DNA from 2 places in the Kribbella orskensis genome. Region 1 is predicted to be linked to the other one. Evidence: predicted binding sites of a transcription regulator. Region 1 holds the regulator's gene; the other holds the start of a gene.
What was found. The regulator HrcA, encoded in region 1, represses chaperone genes, less so after heat shock. The targets are predictions, from matches to a motif close to TTGGCACTCGNNNNNNNCGAGTGCCAA.
Positions count from the first base shown of each region.

Region 2: groES (co-chaperone GroES) is a predicted target of HrcA. The motif match lies at 2,909-2,935, and genes of this name have one in related genera.

Region 1 covers NZ_SLWM01000020.1:57,290-63,589, forward strand. Annotated here, with positions in the region: gene EV644_RS34690 (ThuA domain-containing protein) at 1-454, shown strand, start outside; gene EV644_RS34695 (Gfo/Idh/MocA family protein) at 439-1,542, shown strand; gene hrcA (heat-inducible transcriptional repressor HrcA) at 1,705-2,724, shown strand; gene dnaJ (molecular chaperone DnaJ) at 2,753-3,898, shown strand; gene EV644_RS34710 (16S rRNA (uracil(1498)-N(3))-methyltransferase) at 3,921-4,637, shown strand; gene EV644_RS34715 (methyltransferase domain-containing protein) at 4,739-5,374, shown strand; gene EV644_RS34720 (Gmad2 immunoglobulin-like domain-containing protein) at 5,387-6,300, opposite strand, start outside.
Region 2 covers NZ_SLWM01000008.1:143,809-150,108, forward strand. Annotated here, with positions in the region: gene EV644_RS22685 (dienelactone hydrolase family protein) at 1-437, shown strand, start outside; gene EV644_RS22690 (class I SAM-dependent methyltransferase) at 935-2,110, opposite strand; gene EV644_RS22695 (peptidoglycan-binding domain-containing protein) at 2,132-2,758, opposite strand; gene groES (co-chaperone GroES) at 3,075-3,371, shown strand; gene groL (chaperonin GroEL) at 3,559-5,178, shown strand; gene EV644_RS22710 (class I SAM-dependent methyltransferase) at 5,444-5,989, shown strand.

The DNA of each region.
Region 1 (6,300 bases):
CACCAACGAGCAGGTCAAGGGACTCGAGGCCGCGGTGCGCGCGGGCACCGGGCTGGCCGGCTGGCACGGCGGCATCGTCGACTCGTTCCGCAGCAACAGCGACTACAGCTTCATGACCGGCGGCCAGTTCGTCTCGCACCCGGACGGTTTCGTGGACCACCGGATCGAGGTCGTCGCCGACGACCCGATCGTCGAGGGCATCACCGGTTTCGACCTGCACACCGAGCAGTACTACGTGCACGCGGACCCGACCAACAACGTGCTCGCGACCACCACCTTCCGGGCGCACCCGGACTTCCCGTGGATCGAGGGCGCGACGATGCCGGCCGTCTGGACCCGCACCTGGGGCGAGGGCAGGGTGTTCGTCTGCACGCCGGGCCACAGCCTCGAGGACCTGCACGTGCCCGAGGTCCGCACCATCATCGAGCGGGGACTGCTGTGGGCGAGCAAGTGACCAACATCGGCATCGTCGGCACTGGCGTCATCAGCGGCACCTACCTCGACCACCTCGCCAGGCTGCCCGGCGTCGACGTGGTCGCGGTCGCCGACCTGGACCTCAGCCGGGCCCAGGCGATCGCCGACCAGCACCAGGGCCTCCGGGCGCTGTCATCCGAGGACCTGCTGGCCGACCCCGAGGTCGACATCGTCCTCAACCTGACCATTCCCGCGGCCCACGCCTCGGTGAACCAGGCCGCCCTGCAGGCGGGGAAGCACGTGTACGGCGAGAAGCCGCTCGCGGTCGACCGTGCCGAGGCCGAGCCGCTCCTGAAGCTCGCGGCCGCCGGCAACCTCCGGATCGGCTGTGCTCCGGACACTGTGCTCGGCACGGGAACCCAGACCGCACGAGCCGCCCTCGACCGGGGCGACATCGGCGTACCGACTGCTGCGACGGCTTCGTTCGTCACGCCCGGGCACGAGCTGTGGCACCCGGCGCCGGAGTTCTACTACCAGCCCGGCGGCGGCCCGCTCCTCGACATGGGCCCGTACTACGTCAGCAGCCTCGTGACGCTGCTAGGACCGGTACGCCGGGTCACCGGGCGGGCGGGGCGCGCCCATGACCAGCGGAAGGTCCACACCGGTCCGCGAGCGGGGGAGACCTTCCCCGTGGAGGTGCCGACCCACGTGACCGGCATCCTCGAGCACGAGTCGGGTGCCCTCACGACGGTGCTGATGAGCTTCGACGTGTGGGCGGCGCGGCTGCCGCGGATCGAGGTGCACGGGACCGAGGGCAGTTTGTCGGTGCCGGACCCGAACAACTTCGACGGCAAGGTGGAGATCGCCACCGCGACCGCCCGTGACTGGACAGAACTCCCGGTAGCCGGCGGCTACGCGGGAGCTGGCCGGGGCGTCGGTGTGGCGGACATGGCGCGCGCGATCCGGACCGGAGGCGACCACCGGGCCAACGGAGCCCTCGCGTACCACGTGCTCGACGTACTGGAGTCGCTGCTCGAGGCGGCGGCCAAGGATCAGCCCGTGGACGTGGCGAGCACGGTGGAGCGCCCGGCCGCCGTACCGTTGGGAGCGTCTCCCGAGTCGGCCTGAGACGACTCCTCCGCGTCTGAGACGCGTCCCACGCCGCTACGCGGGAGTAGGTGTCGCTACGGCTCGGTAGACTGGCACTCGAAACGCGGGAGTGCCAAGGGTGCCCTCAGTGGAGTGCCCTGCGCTGGGTACAGGTGTCGACGTGGAGAGAGGGTGGTGCGCGTGCTGGACGAACGAAAACTGGACGTGCTCCGGGCCATCGTCGAGGACTACGTCGCCACCCACGAGCCGGTCGGCTCGAAGACCCTGGTGGACCGGCACAACCTCGGCGTCTCCCCGGCGACCGTGCGCAACGACATGGCCGCGCTGGAGGAGGAGGGGTACATCACCCAGCCGCACACCAGCGCGGGCCGGATCCCGACCGACGCCGGCTACCGGCTGTTCGTGGACAAGCTGAGCACCGTGAAGACGTTGTCGCCGGCCGAGAAGAAGGCGATCTCGTCCTTCCTGGCCGGTGCGGTCGACCTGGACGACGTGGTCCGCCGTACCGTCCGGCTGCTGGCGCAGATCACCCGGCAGGTCGCGATCGTGCAGTATCCGACCCTCATCCGGTCCAGCGTGCGGCACGTCGAGGTGGTCACGATGACGCCGCGGCGGCTGCTGGTGGTGCTGATCACCAGCACCGGGCGGGTCGAGCAGCGGATCGTGGAGACCCAGCACGACGTCGACGAGCACCTGATCGCCGACCTGCGGTCCCGGATGAACACCGCGCTGGCCGGCCAGCGGCTGTCCGACGCGGCGACCTCGCTGGCGAACGTCACCGAGACCTTCGCGCCGTCCGACCGGCCGCTGGTGGCCGCGATCGTGACGACGCTGCTGGAGGCCTTCAGCGATGACGGCGAGCAGCGGATCGCGGTCGGCGGCGCCGCCAACCTGACCCGCTACGGCGACGACTTCGAGCGCAACGTGAAGCCGGTGCTGGAGGCGCTGGAGGAGCACGTCATCCTGCTCAAGCTGCTCGGCGAGGCGACGAACCCGCAGACCCTGACGGTCCGCATCGGGCACGAGAACCCGTACGAGGAGCTGGCCACCACCTCGGTGGTCGCGACCGCGTACGGGTCGAAGTCGGAGGCGCTGGCCACGCTCGGCATCGTCGGCCCGACCCACATGGACTATCCGAGCACGATGGGCGCAGTCCGCGCCGTCGCGCGTTACGTCAGCCAGATCCTGGCCGACTCATGACGACTACCACCGACATTTGGTCTGGAGTATGAGCACCGATTACTACGCCGTCCTGGGCGTCAGCCGTGACGCCTCACCGGACGAGATCAAGAAGGCCTACCGCAAGCTGGCCCGCCAGTACCACCCGGACGTCAACGACTCCGAGGACGCGCACAACAGGTTCCAGGAGATCGGCCGCGCGTTCCAGGTGCTGAGCGACCCGCAGAAGCGGCAGCTGCACGATCTCGGCGGCGATCCCTTCGCCAGCGCGGCAGGAGGGGGACCCGGCGGTGCCGGCTTCGGCCAGGCGTTCACCTTCACCGACATCATGGACGCCTTCTTCGGCCAGACCGGCGGGGCGACCCGCGGGCCGCGGCCGCGCACCCGGCGGGGTCAGGACGCCCTGATCCCGCTGCGGATCGACCTCGGCGAGGCGGCCTTCGGGACCACCCGCGAGCTGAAGGTCGACACGGCCGTGCTGTGCCCGACCTGTTCGGGATCCGGCGCGGCCGCCGGGTCCGAGCCCGTCACCTGCGAAATCTGCCACGGACGCGGCGAGGTGACCCACACCCAGCGCTCGTTCCTCGGTGAGGTCCGGACGATGCGTCCCTGCCCGAACTGCCGCGGCTTCGGCACGACCATCCCGAACCCGTGCGTCGAGTGCGCCGGCGACGGGCGGGTCCGCTCCCGCCGTACCGTCACCGTCAAGATCCCCGGTGGCGTCGACAGCGGCACCCGGGTGCAGCTGTCCGGCCAGGGCGAGGTCGGCCCCGGCGGCGGCCCGGCCGGCGACCTGTACGTCGAGATCGAGGTCGAGCAGCACGAGATCTTCACCCGCAACGGTGACGACCTGCACTGCACGGTCACGCTGCCGATGACCGCGGCCGCGCTCGGCACCACGATCGACCTGCCGACGCTCGAGGGTGAGCCCACTCCGCTGGAGATCCGCCCCGGCACCCAGTCCGGTACGGCGATGACGCTGACCGCGCGGGGTGTTCCCCGGCTGCGGCACGCGGGTCGCGGTGACCTGATCGTGCAGGTGATCGTCGAGACCCCGACCAAGCTGGACGACTCCCAGGCCGCACTGCTCAAGCAACTCGCCGAGGCACGGGGCGAAGAGCGTCCGCAGGGTCAGGTCCAGGCCGCGCACAAGGGTGTCTTCGGACGCCTGCGCGACGCTTTCGGCGCGCACTGAAAACGCCTACGGCCGCGCGACGATGGGACTCGCCGTCTTCTACCTGCCTGACCTGTCCGGCCCGGAGCTCGTGCTGGACGGCGCCGAGGGCCGTCACGCGGCCGTCGTACGACGGATCGCACCGGGCGAGCGGATCCGCCTGACGGACGGGCGCGGGTCCTTCGCGGAAGGGTCGGTGACGGCCGCTTCCAAGACCGGGCTGACCGTGTCCGTGGAGCACCGCGGCGAGGTCGCTCCGGCGAGCCCGCGACTGGTCGTCGTCCAGGCGCTGCCGAAGGGGGAGCGGGCGGAGCTCGCGGTGGAGATGCTCACCGAGGTCGGCGCGGACGTGGTGGTCCCGTGGAACGCGGAGCGCAGCCAGTTCCGCGCCAGTCCCGAGCGGGTGGCAAAGACGCTGACCAAGTGGCAGGCCTGGGCCTTCGAAGCCAGCAAGCAGTCGCGGCGCTCGTGGTTCTGCGAGGTCGCGCCGATCGCCTCGACCGCGGAGGTCGCAGGGCTGGTCGGAAGCGCCGGACTCGCGGTGGTGCTGCATGAGGAGGCGAAGGTGCCGTTGGCGTCGCTGGAGGTGCCGGCTGAAGGGGACGTCGTCATCGTCGTCGGTCCCGAAGGCGGCATCTCGCCTGCCGAGCTGGAGGCCTTTGACGTGGACCCGGTCCGCCTCGGCGAGACCGTGCTGCGGACCTCCACTGCAGGCGTAGCCGCTGCAGCAGCCCTCCTCGCCCGCTCCCGCTGGACCTGACCTGACCGAGCGGCGGCCGCTCCCGGCATGGACCCGCACCTGGACTCACCCGCACTGGAACTGACCACGGACGACTCGCGCTGGAATCGAGGAGGACCTGGATGGACTCGACGGACTGGCTGGAGTGGCACACGCCGTACGAGGACGAGACGTCCGAGCTGAGCGGGCGGCTGAGATCGGTCCAGCGCGGCATCCGTGCGCATCTCGACGCCCGTCCGGACGGCCCGATCCGTGCGATCAGCGCCTGCGCCGGCCAGGGCCGGGACCTGATCGAGGTGCTCGCTGCCCATCCGGCCCGCGACCGGGTGACCGCCCGGCTGGTCGAGCTCGATCCTCGCAACGTCGCGGTCGCCCGCGCGGCAGCGACCGCCAACGGCCTGACCAGCGTCGAGGTGATCGAGGGTGACGCGGCTGCGATCGACAGCTATGCCGACGCGGTGCCGGCCGACCTGGTGCTGTTCTGCGGCGTCTTCGGCAACATCGTCCCGGCGGACGTCGAGCGCACCGTCCGCGCCCTCCCACAGCTGTGCACCCCCGGCGCCACGGTCATCTGGACCCGCGGCCGCCACGACCCCGACATCCGCGACACCATCCGCGCCTGGTTCACCGACACCGGCTTCGAAGAACTCTCCTTCGACGCCCCCGACAACGTCGAGTGGTCGGTAGGCATCAACCGCCTGACCACCACCCCCCACCCCCTCGAACCAGGCCTGCGGCTGTTCACCTTCACCCACTGACCCGCTCGACGGTTACTTCACGAAGATGGTCTTCGAGTCGGTGTCGGTGATGTGGCCGTCTTCGCCGGAGAGCATGAAGACTTCGAGTTGCCACTCGCCGGGGGCGAGCTTGGTGGTGAAGGTGAAGGGGGAGAACTTCATGCCCTCCTGGGTGTTCGTGTAGTTCTTCACGACCGTCTTGGTCTTCAGGTTGGTCGCCTGCCAGTTCACCGTGGCCTCGTACGCCGCGGCGGTACCGCGCACGGTGACCGGGCTCCGGACCGTCGCCTTCTGCTCGGGGGACTCGATCCACACCAGCGCCTGGACGTCCATCGCCTGAGCGCGGCTCAGCGGCTGCCCGGACAGGGCCTGTCCGAACAGTTCCCGGGTGGCTTGCCCCTGCTCGGTCACCAGGATCTGCTGGCTGGAGTCACCGAGCACGGCCTGGACCGTGTAGACGAGTTGCTGGGTGGCGATGTTCGCAGCGGCCGGATCGAGTTTCTCCCGCGGCAGCAGCTTGAAGTCAACCGTGACGAGGTCGCCGGACTTTGTCACCGAGTTGACGGCCGAGCCGATCCAGGGTGAGTAGTAGTCCGGGTCGGAGGACTTCTCGCTGGTCATCGTCCGGACCGCCTCCAGGGTCGGCCGGCCGCTGATCCTGGTGAAGGTCCGGTAGAGCCGCACGCCGGCTCCGGTGTCGTTCCCGATGGTCCTGCCGACCCAGTAGACCGGGACGGCCCTGGCCTTCACCTCGGCCTCGGGGACGCCGACCGTCTTCGGGGGCTCGGTGGACGAGTTGATCGTCTGTGACGGCTTGGCGGACGGCATCGAGGTGGGCAGTGCCGACGGGCCGGCGGAGGCCTCGGTGCTCGGCTGGATAGTCGCGCTGGCCGTGGCGCTGGGGCTGCCGGCGACCTCGGGCTGGTCGGCGTTGCGGGTGTTGTCGT
Region 2 (6,300 bases), on a different contig from region 1:
CCGCTGGCAATCACCCGTTGGTCTCGGGCGTTCTGGGGCTTGCTCCGTGGCTCCCCGACAGCGAACCACTCGTCGCGTTGCGCGGGCCCGTAGTACTGGCGCATGGGACGTTGGACCGGATGACGGATCCCGCGCAGACGGCTGCTTTTGCCAGGCGCTTGCGTGCCACCGGAGTACCGGTTGCACTGTTGTCCGTGGAAGGCGAGACGCACGCGATGCTCCACCGCTACGGCGATTGGAATGAACTCGTACGCCGTTTCGTCGCCGCCGCTCTCGGTGGTCCCACGGATTGCCCGGCACTCACCACCGAGCCCGATCGGGTGGATCCGCTCCCGCTGTGGAATCGCCCGGGTGGGAACGCGGCCGGAGTACGAGACATCGCCGCGGCCCGTCTCCGCCTTCGGGTCCTGGGCTCCCAAGCACTCGAACAGGTCTGAGCACTCGAGCAGGTCTGGCTGCTGCGTCTCAGGTCGGGTGCTCCTGCAGCGCGGGGAAGGGCGCGGCAGGCAAGAGCCCGTGGACCTGAACTCACCGCTAGTGTCCCGTAAGCGATGTAGCTTGACGCTATCGGCGCCCAGGCACGCACCTCGCGGCACTTGCCCAGCGCCCACGATGCTCCGCATCGAGGCCACTGCTCAAGCACCGCGATGCACGCACCTGGACACCGTTATCGTTCAAGCTACATCGCTTACGGGACACTCGGTCCCCAGGAAACGGTCAGCGGCAGACCGGTTCCCGCCAACCCTGACGCACCGAGGTGAACAGCCGGCGACACCGACGTGATGCTTAGTGGCGGGCTCCTGGCCGGGTGCGGCAACAGACGCAGCACCTCGTCCGTCGGCTGGCCGGCCAGGAGCCCGCTCGTGAGATCGATCATATGTTCGAATGTGCCGCGAAGGCAAATCGACATGACAGGCAAATCGGCGGCTGACGGTCAGGAAGCCTGCGTGGAAACCCGGCGGCAGGAGTAGGCGACCGCGTCCCGGCCGATCCGGGTCACGATGAGCGTCGCGCTCGCGGAGCCCTTCGGGGCCAGCTTCTTGCGGAGCTGTGCCGGGTCGAAGTCGACGCCGCGCTTCTTGATCTCCAGTGTGCCGATGCCGTTCGACCTTACCCAGGCCCGCAGTGCCTTCTCGCGGTACCGCACTTCCTCGATCACCTCATAAGCAGCGGCCAGAGGAGTCGCCACCAAGGATGAACCGGTCACATAGGCGATCCGCGGATCCAGCAGCCAGCCGTCGACCGCCGCAGCAACGGCGGTGACCAGTCCGGCCCTGACGACAGCTCCATCCGGCTCGTAGATGTACTGCCCGACAGGGCCGCTGTCTACCTCAGGCGCCGTCGTCACTGTCGCGCCGCCAGGCAGGAGCGTCGCCCGGCGGCTGGTGCCGGCGTAGAGCTTCCCGGACCACAGCGCGGCCTCCTTGACCTCGCCTGCGTCGCTGACCCACTCCGCCTCGACACCGTCCGGCACCGCGTCGTGCGGAATGCCCGGAGCCACCTTGACGCACGCAGTACCCGCCAGGAGGTCGGTGATGAAGGACCACGGCGGCGAGTAGGCGTTGTGGTCGAACACCCGCTTCCCATCGGCCCGCCGTGCGGGATCCGCGAAGACCGCCTCGTACTGCGTGACGTCCTGCGCCTCGGCGTCTCCCACCAGGACCTCGCCGGGTAGTCCCAGCGCCGCGAGGTTCGCCTGCGCTGCAGCGGCTGTCGCGGGGTCTCGCTCCACGCCCGTGACGCGCAAGCCGGCGCGGGCGGCGCTGATGAGGTCACCACCGATCCCACAACCAAGGTCGACCACAGTGGCGCCAGGAATAGTGCCCGCGATGCGTGCGGCCCGGTGGACCCCCACTGTGGTTCGCGTGGCCTGCTCGAGCCCGTCCGGCGTGAAGTACATCCGTGCGGCGTCCTCCGCGCCGAACTTGGCGGCCGCCCGATGCCGCAGCGAAGCCTGCGTGACCGCGGCGGTCACCACGGCAGCGTCGTACCGGCGTCTGAGCTGTTCGACCAGCTTGAGCTCACCGCCGGGCCTGAACGCGGCACAGGCCTCGGCCAGTACTGCGTCCCCGGGTGCGGTGAGCAGCGAGGTGATCGACGAAGGGTCCACCCGCCCCAGTCTGCCCGGGGACTACAGCGGGCTGGAGCAGGCCTTGCTCCAGGTGTTCGTCGTCGATGAGAACAGCCGCCAGTTCATGGCCGAGCGGGTCTTCGGGCCGTAGATGCCGTCGGCCGTGAGCTTGTGCCGCTTCTGCACCGCCTTGACCACTCCGCGGGTGTTGCTGCCGTACACGCCGTCCACTGTGAGGCGGTACCCGTAGCAGTAGTTCAGGTTGCGCTGCAGGGTCCGGATCGCCGTGTCGGGATCACCGGTGCGCGCGGAACCGCGGTACGGGTCGTCGCCGGACATGAGGTTGCAGGTCGTACTGGGGCTGTTCCACACCGACGGCATCGGGACACCCCACCCTGTCTTGCCGACCGGTACCAGCCGCGCGGACCGGCACTGCGTCAATGCGGCCGCGGCCCGGGTCTCCGCCTGGGCGTCCGTCTTCGCTTCCGCTGAGTCAGCCTTCGGCGGCTGTACTGCGGGGGCGGCGCCACCCGAGGCGGCGGAGCCTTCCTGGGGCGGGTTGTTCCCGTTGGCCGCGACGGCCGCCACGGCGATCGGGCTGACGAGGATCGCGACGACGGCGACGGCCTTTCGAGGGGTGAGCTTGAAGAGGGACAGGTTCCGGAGCGACGGGATGCGGACGGCCATGGGTTCTCTCCTGGTGCGGTCGATCCCGGGGCGGCCGGGAATGCCTCCACGCAAGACGGTCCCACGCCGGTGGCCCCGCCGCCTAGGGCTCGGTGGCGGAAAGCGCACGGACGATCACTTCCGGTGCGGCTGTCCGCCGTGGGCGAGAATCTGGCACTCGAGTTGACCGAGTGCTAATCGCCGCCTAGATTCGGTGTTGGCACTCTCCACTCGAGGGTGCCAGCGGCCCGGCCTCTGATCCCCGCGACGGCAGAGGTGAACGGCCGCTCGCAGCACCTGCAGAACACACCAAGAACTCGACCGTGGAGGTCAGCAAGTGTCGGTCACGATCAAGCCGCTCGAGGACCGCGTCCTCGTTGCGCCGCTCGAAGCCGAGCAGACCACGAAGTCCGGCCTGGTCATCCCGGACACCGCCAAGGAGAAGCCCCAGGAGGGCGAGATCCTCGCCGTCGGCCCCGGCCGCATCGACGACAACGGCAACCGCGTCCCGCTGGACGTCAGCGTCGGCGACAAGGTCATCTACTCGAAGTACGGCGGCACCGAGGTCAAGTACGACGGCCAGGACTACCTGATCCTGGGCGCCCGCGACATCCTCGCAGTCGTCACCAAGTGATGTAAGGGCGTGCCTCCTCGTCCGGTGCGTGCCGCGTGGCTCTGCCCGCTACCGCGCGGGACGAGGGGACACACCCTCGCTCGCTGTTCTGACTGACACCGCTCCGGTGCCGGATGCCGGCGCCGGAGCGGAGTCGATTCCGGACCCGCGAGCCCCATGTTGAAACTCAGAGAGGGACTAGTTTTCCATGCCGAAGATCCTCGAGTTCGACGAGAACGCGCGGCGCGCGCTGGAGCGCGGCGTCGACAAGCTCGCGAACACGGTGAAGGTGACGCTGGGGCCCAAGGGCCGCTACGTCGTGCTGGACAAGAAGTGGGGCGCCCCGACCATCACCAACGACGGTGTCACCGTCGCGCGTGAGGTCGAGCTGGACGACCCGTTCGAGAACCTGGGTGCGCAGCTGGCCAAGGAGGTTGCCACCAAGACCAACGACATCGCCGGTGACGGTACGACCACCGCGACCGTGCTCGCCCAGGCGCTGGTGCACGAGGGCCTGCGCGCCGTCGCGGCCGGGGTCAACCCGATGGGCCTGAAGAAGGGCATCGAGGCGGCCGTCGAGGCCGTGTCGGCGAAGCTGATCGAGACCGCGCGGCCGGTCGACGACAAGGGCGACATGGCCCACGTCGCCACCATCTCCGCCCGGGACCCCGAGATCGGCACCCTGATCGCGGAGGCCTTCGACAAGGTCGGCAAGGACGGCGTCATCACCGTCGAGGAGTCGAACACGTTCGGCACCGAGCTCGACTTCACCGAGGGCATGCAGTTCGACAAGGGCTTCATCTCGCCCTACTTCATCACCGACGCCGAGGCCGGCGAAGCGGTGCTGGACGACCCGTACATCCTGATCAACCAGGGCAAGATCTCCGCGGTCTCGGACCTGCTGCCGCTGCTGGAGAAGGTCGTGCAGTCCGGCAAGTCGCTGCTGATCATCTCCGAGGACGTCGAGGGCGAGGCCCTGTCGACCCTGGTGGTCAACAAGATCCGCGGCAACTTCACCTCCGTCGCCGTCAAGGCGCCGGGCTTCGGCGACCGCCGCAAGGCGATGCTCGAGGACCTGGCCGCGCTGACCGGCGCCCAGGTGGTCGCTCCCGAGGTCGGCCTCAAGCTGGACCAGGTCGGCCTGGAGGTGCTCGGCACCGCCCGTCGCATCGTCGTCAGCAAGGACAACACCACCGTCGTCGAGGGTGGCGGCAAGTCCGACGACATCGAGGGCCGGGTCAACCAGATCAAGTCCGAGATCGAGCGCACCGACTCCGACTGGGACCGCGAGAAGCTGCAGGAGCGGCTGGCCAAGCTGGCCGGTGGCGTCTGCGTGATCAAGGTCGGCGCGGCCACCGAGGTCGAGCTGAAGGAGAAGAAGCACCGGATCGAGGACGCCGTCTCGGCGACCCGTGCGGCCATCGAGGAGGGCATCGTCGCCGGTGGCGGCTCCGCTCTCATCCACGCCGGCGCGGTGCTGGAGAACGGCCTGGACCTCGAGGGTGACGAGCTCGCCGGTGTCCGGATCGTCCGCAAGGCCATCGTCGAGCCGCTGCGCTGGATCGCGGAGAACGGTGGCTACGAGGGCTACGTCGTCACCGCCAAGGTGGCCGAGCTCGAGGTCGGCAGCGGCTTCAACGCCGCCACCGGCGAGTACGGCGACCTGCTGGCCCAGGGCGTCCTGGACCCGGTCAAGGTGACCCGGTCCGCCCTCGCCAACGCCGGCTCCATCGCGGCCCTCCTCCTCACCACGGAGACCCTGGTCGTCGACAAGCCCGAAGATGAAGAGCCCGCCGCAGGCGGTCACGGCCACGGTCACGGCCACTGATTCCTCGGCACCCGCTCCACCCGAACTGCCCGGCCGGTCCCCTCGGACCAGCCGGGCAGTTCGTCTTCCCCAGCCCGAGTCGCGCAGTACGCGAGCCGGCGTACGGACCGACAGGTAGTACTCGGAGAAACCGCGGTGCAGCTGACTCGCGCAGGCGCGGGCGCGGGCGTGAACCTAGACCTCTTCCTGTCCCTCGGTACGGCGACGCCTCACCAACCGCCGCCATCGGCAGAGGCGGTCGCCCCAGCGGCCCGGACCGGGCGCTGTGGACTGGTACGAGCGCGGTCTGCTGGAAACGCTGGACGGCGCCCGCGTACTCGATATCGGGTGTGGCGCCGGGCGCAACAGCCGCTGGTTCGCGCAGCACGGCGCGAGCGTGGAGGGCATCGACCTCGCGGCGCCCCTGCTCGAACGCGTTCGGCCGGACATGCCCGGCTCGGTGAACCTGACCGCACTGGACGTACTGCGCGACCCACTCCCGGCCGGCCAGTTCGACCTGGTCTACGACTCCGGTTGCTTCCGCCACATCGCGCCGCACCGACGCATCACCTACCTCGAGCGCGCACTGCCGATGGTGTGCCCCGGAGGCCGGTTCGGCATCGTCACGCTCGCCGCCGAGCGCATGCAGACCCCCGACGACAACGAGGTCGTCAGGACCGGCGACACCTCCGGCGGAACGGCCTTCTCCCGCGACGACCTCGGCAGCATCTTCACCCCGCTCAGCCCCGTCGAGATCCGCCAGGTCCACCCCGACCGAGAGGGCACCTTCGGAGCCGACTTCCTCAACGCGGCCCTGTTCACCGCACCCTGAGTGACGCAGTACGCGAGCCGGTGTTCGGACCGACAGGAAGTACTCAGGAAAACCGCGACGCCGCTGGGTCGTGCAGGCGTGGGCGTGAACGGGAACCGCAACATCGGCCTGTCGCTCGGTACGGCGGCGCCCCGCCAACCGCCGCCATCGGCAGATGCTGTGGAGCGCACCCGGCCCGCAGTCAGCAACCGCCGAACCAGGGGCGCGGCGGAGGGCTGGTCGGCGTACTTGCTCACCGGTTGTAGTGAAAAAAGCTCAGTGATTACGCGTTGCCACTATGCAAGCGGGGGTGGCCGCCGTACTATCTTGCA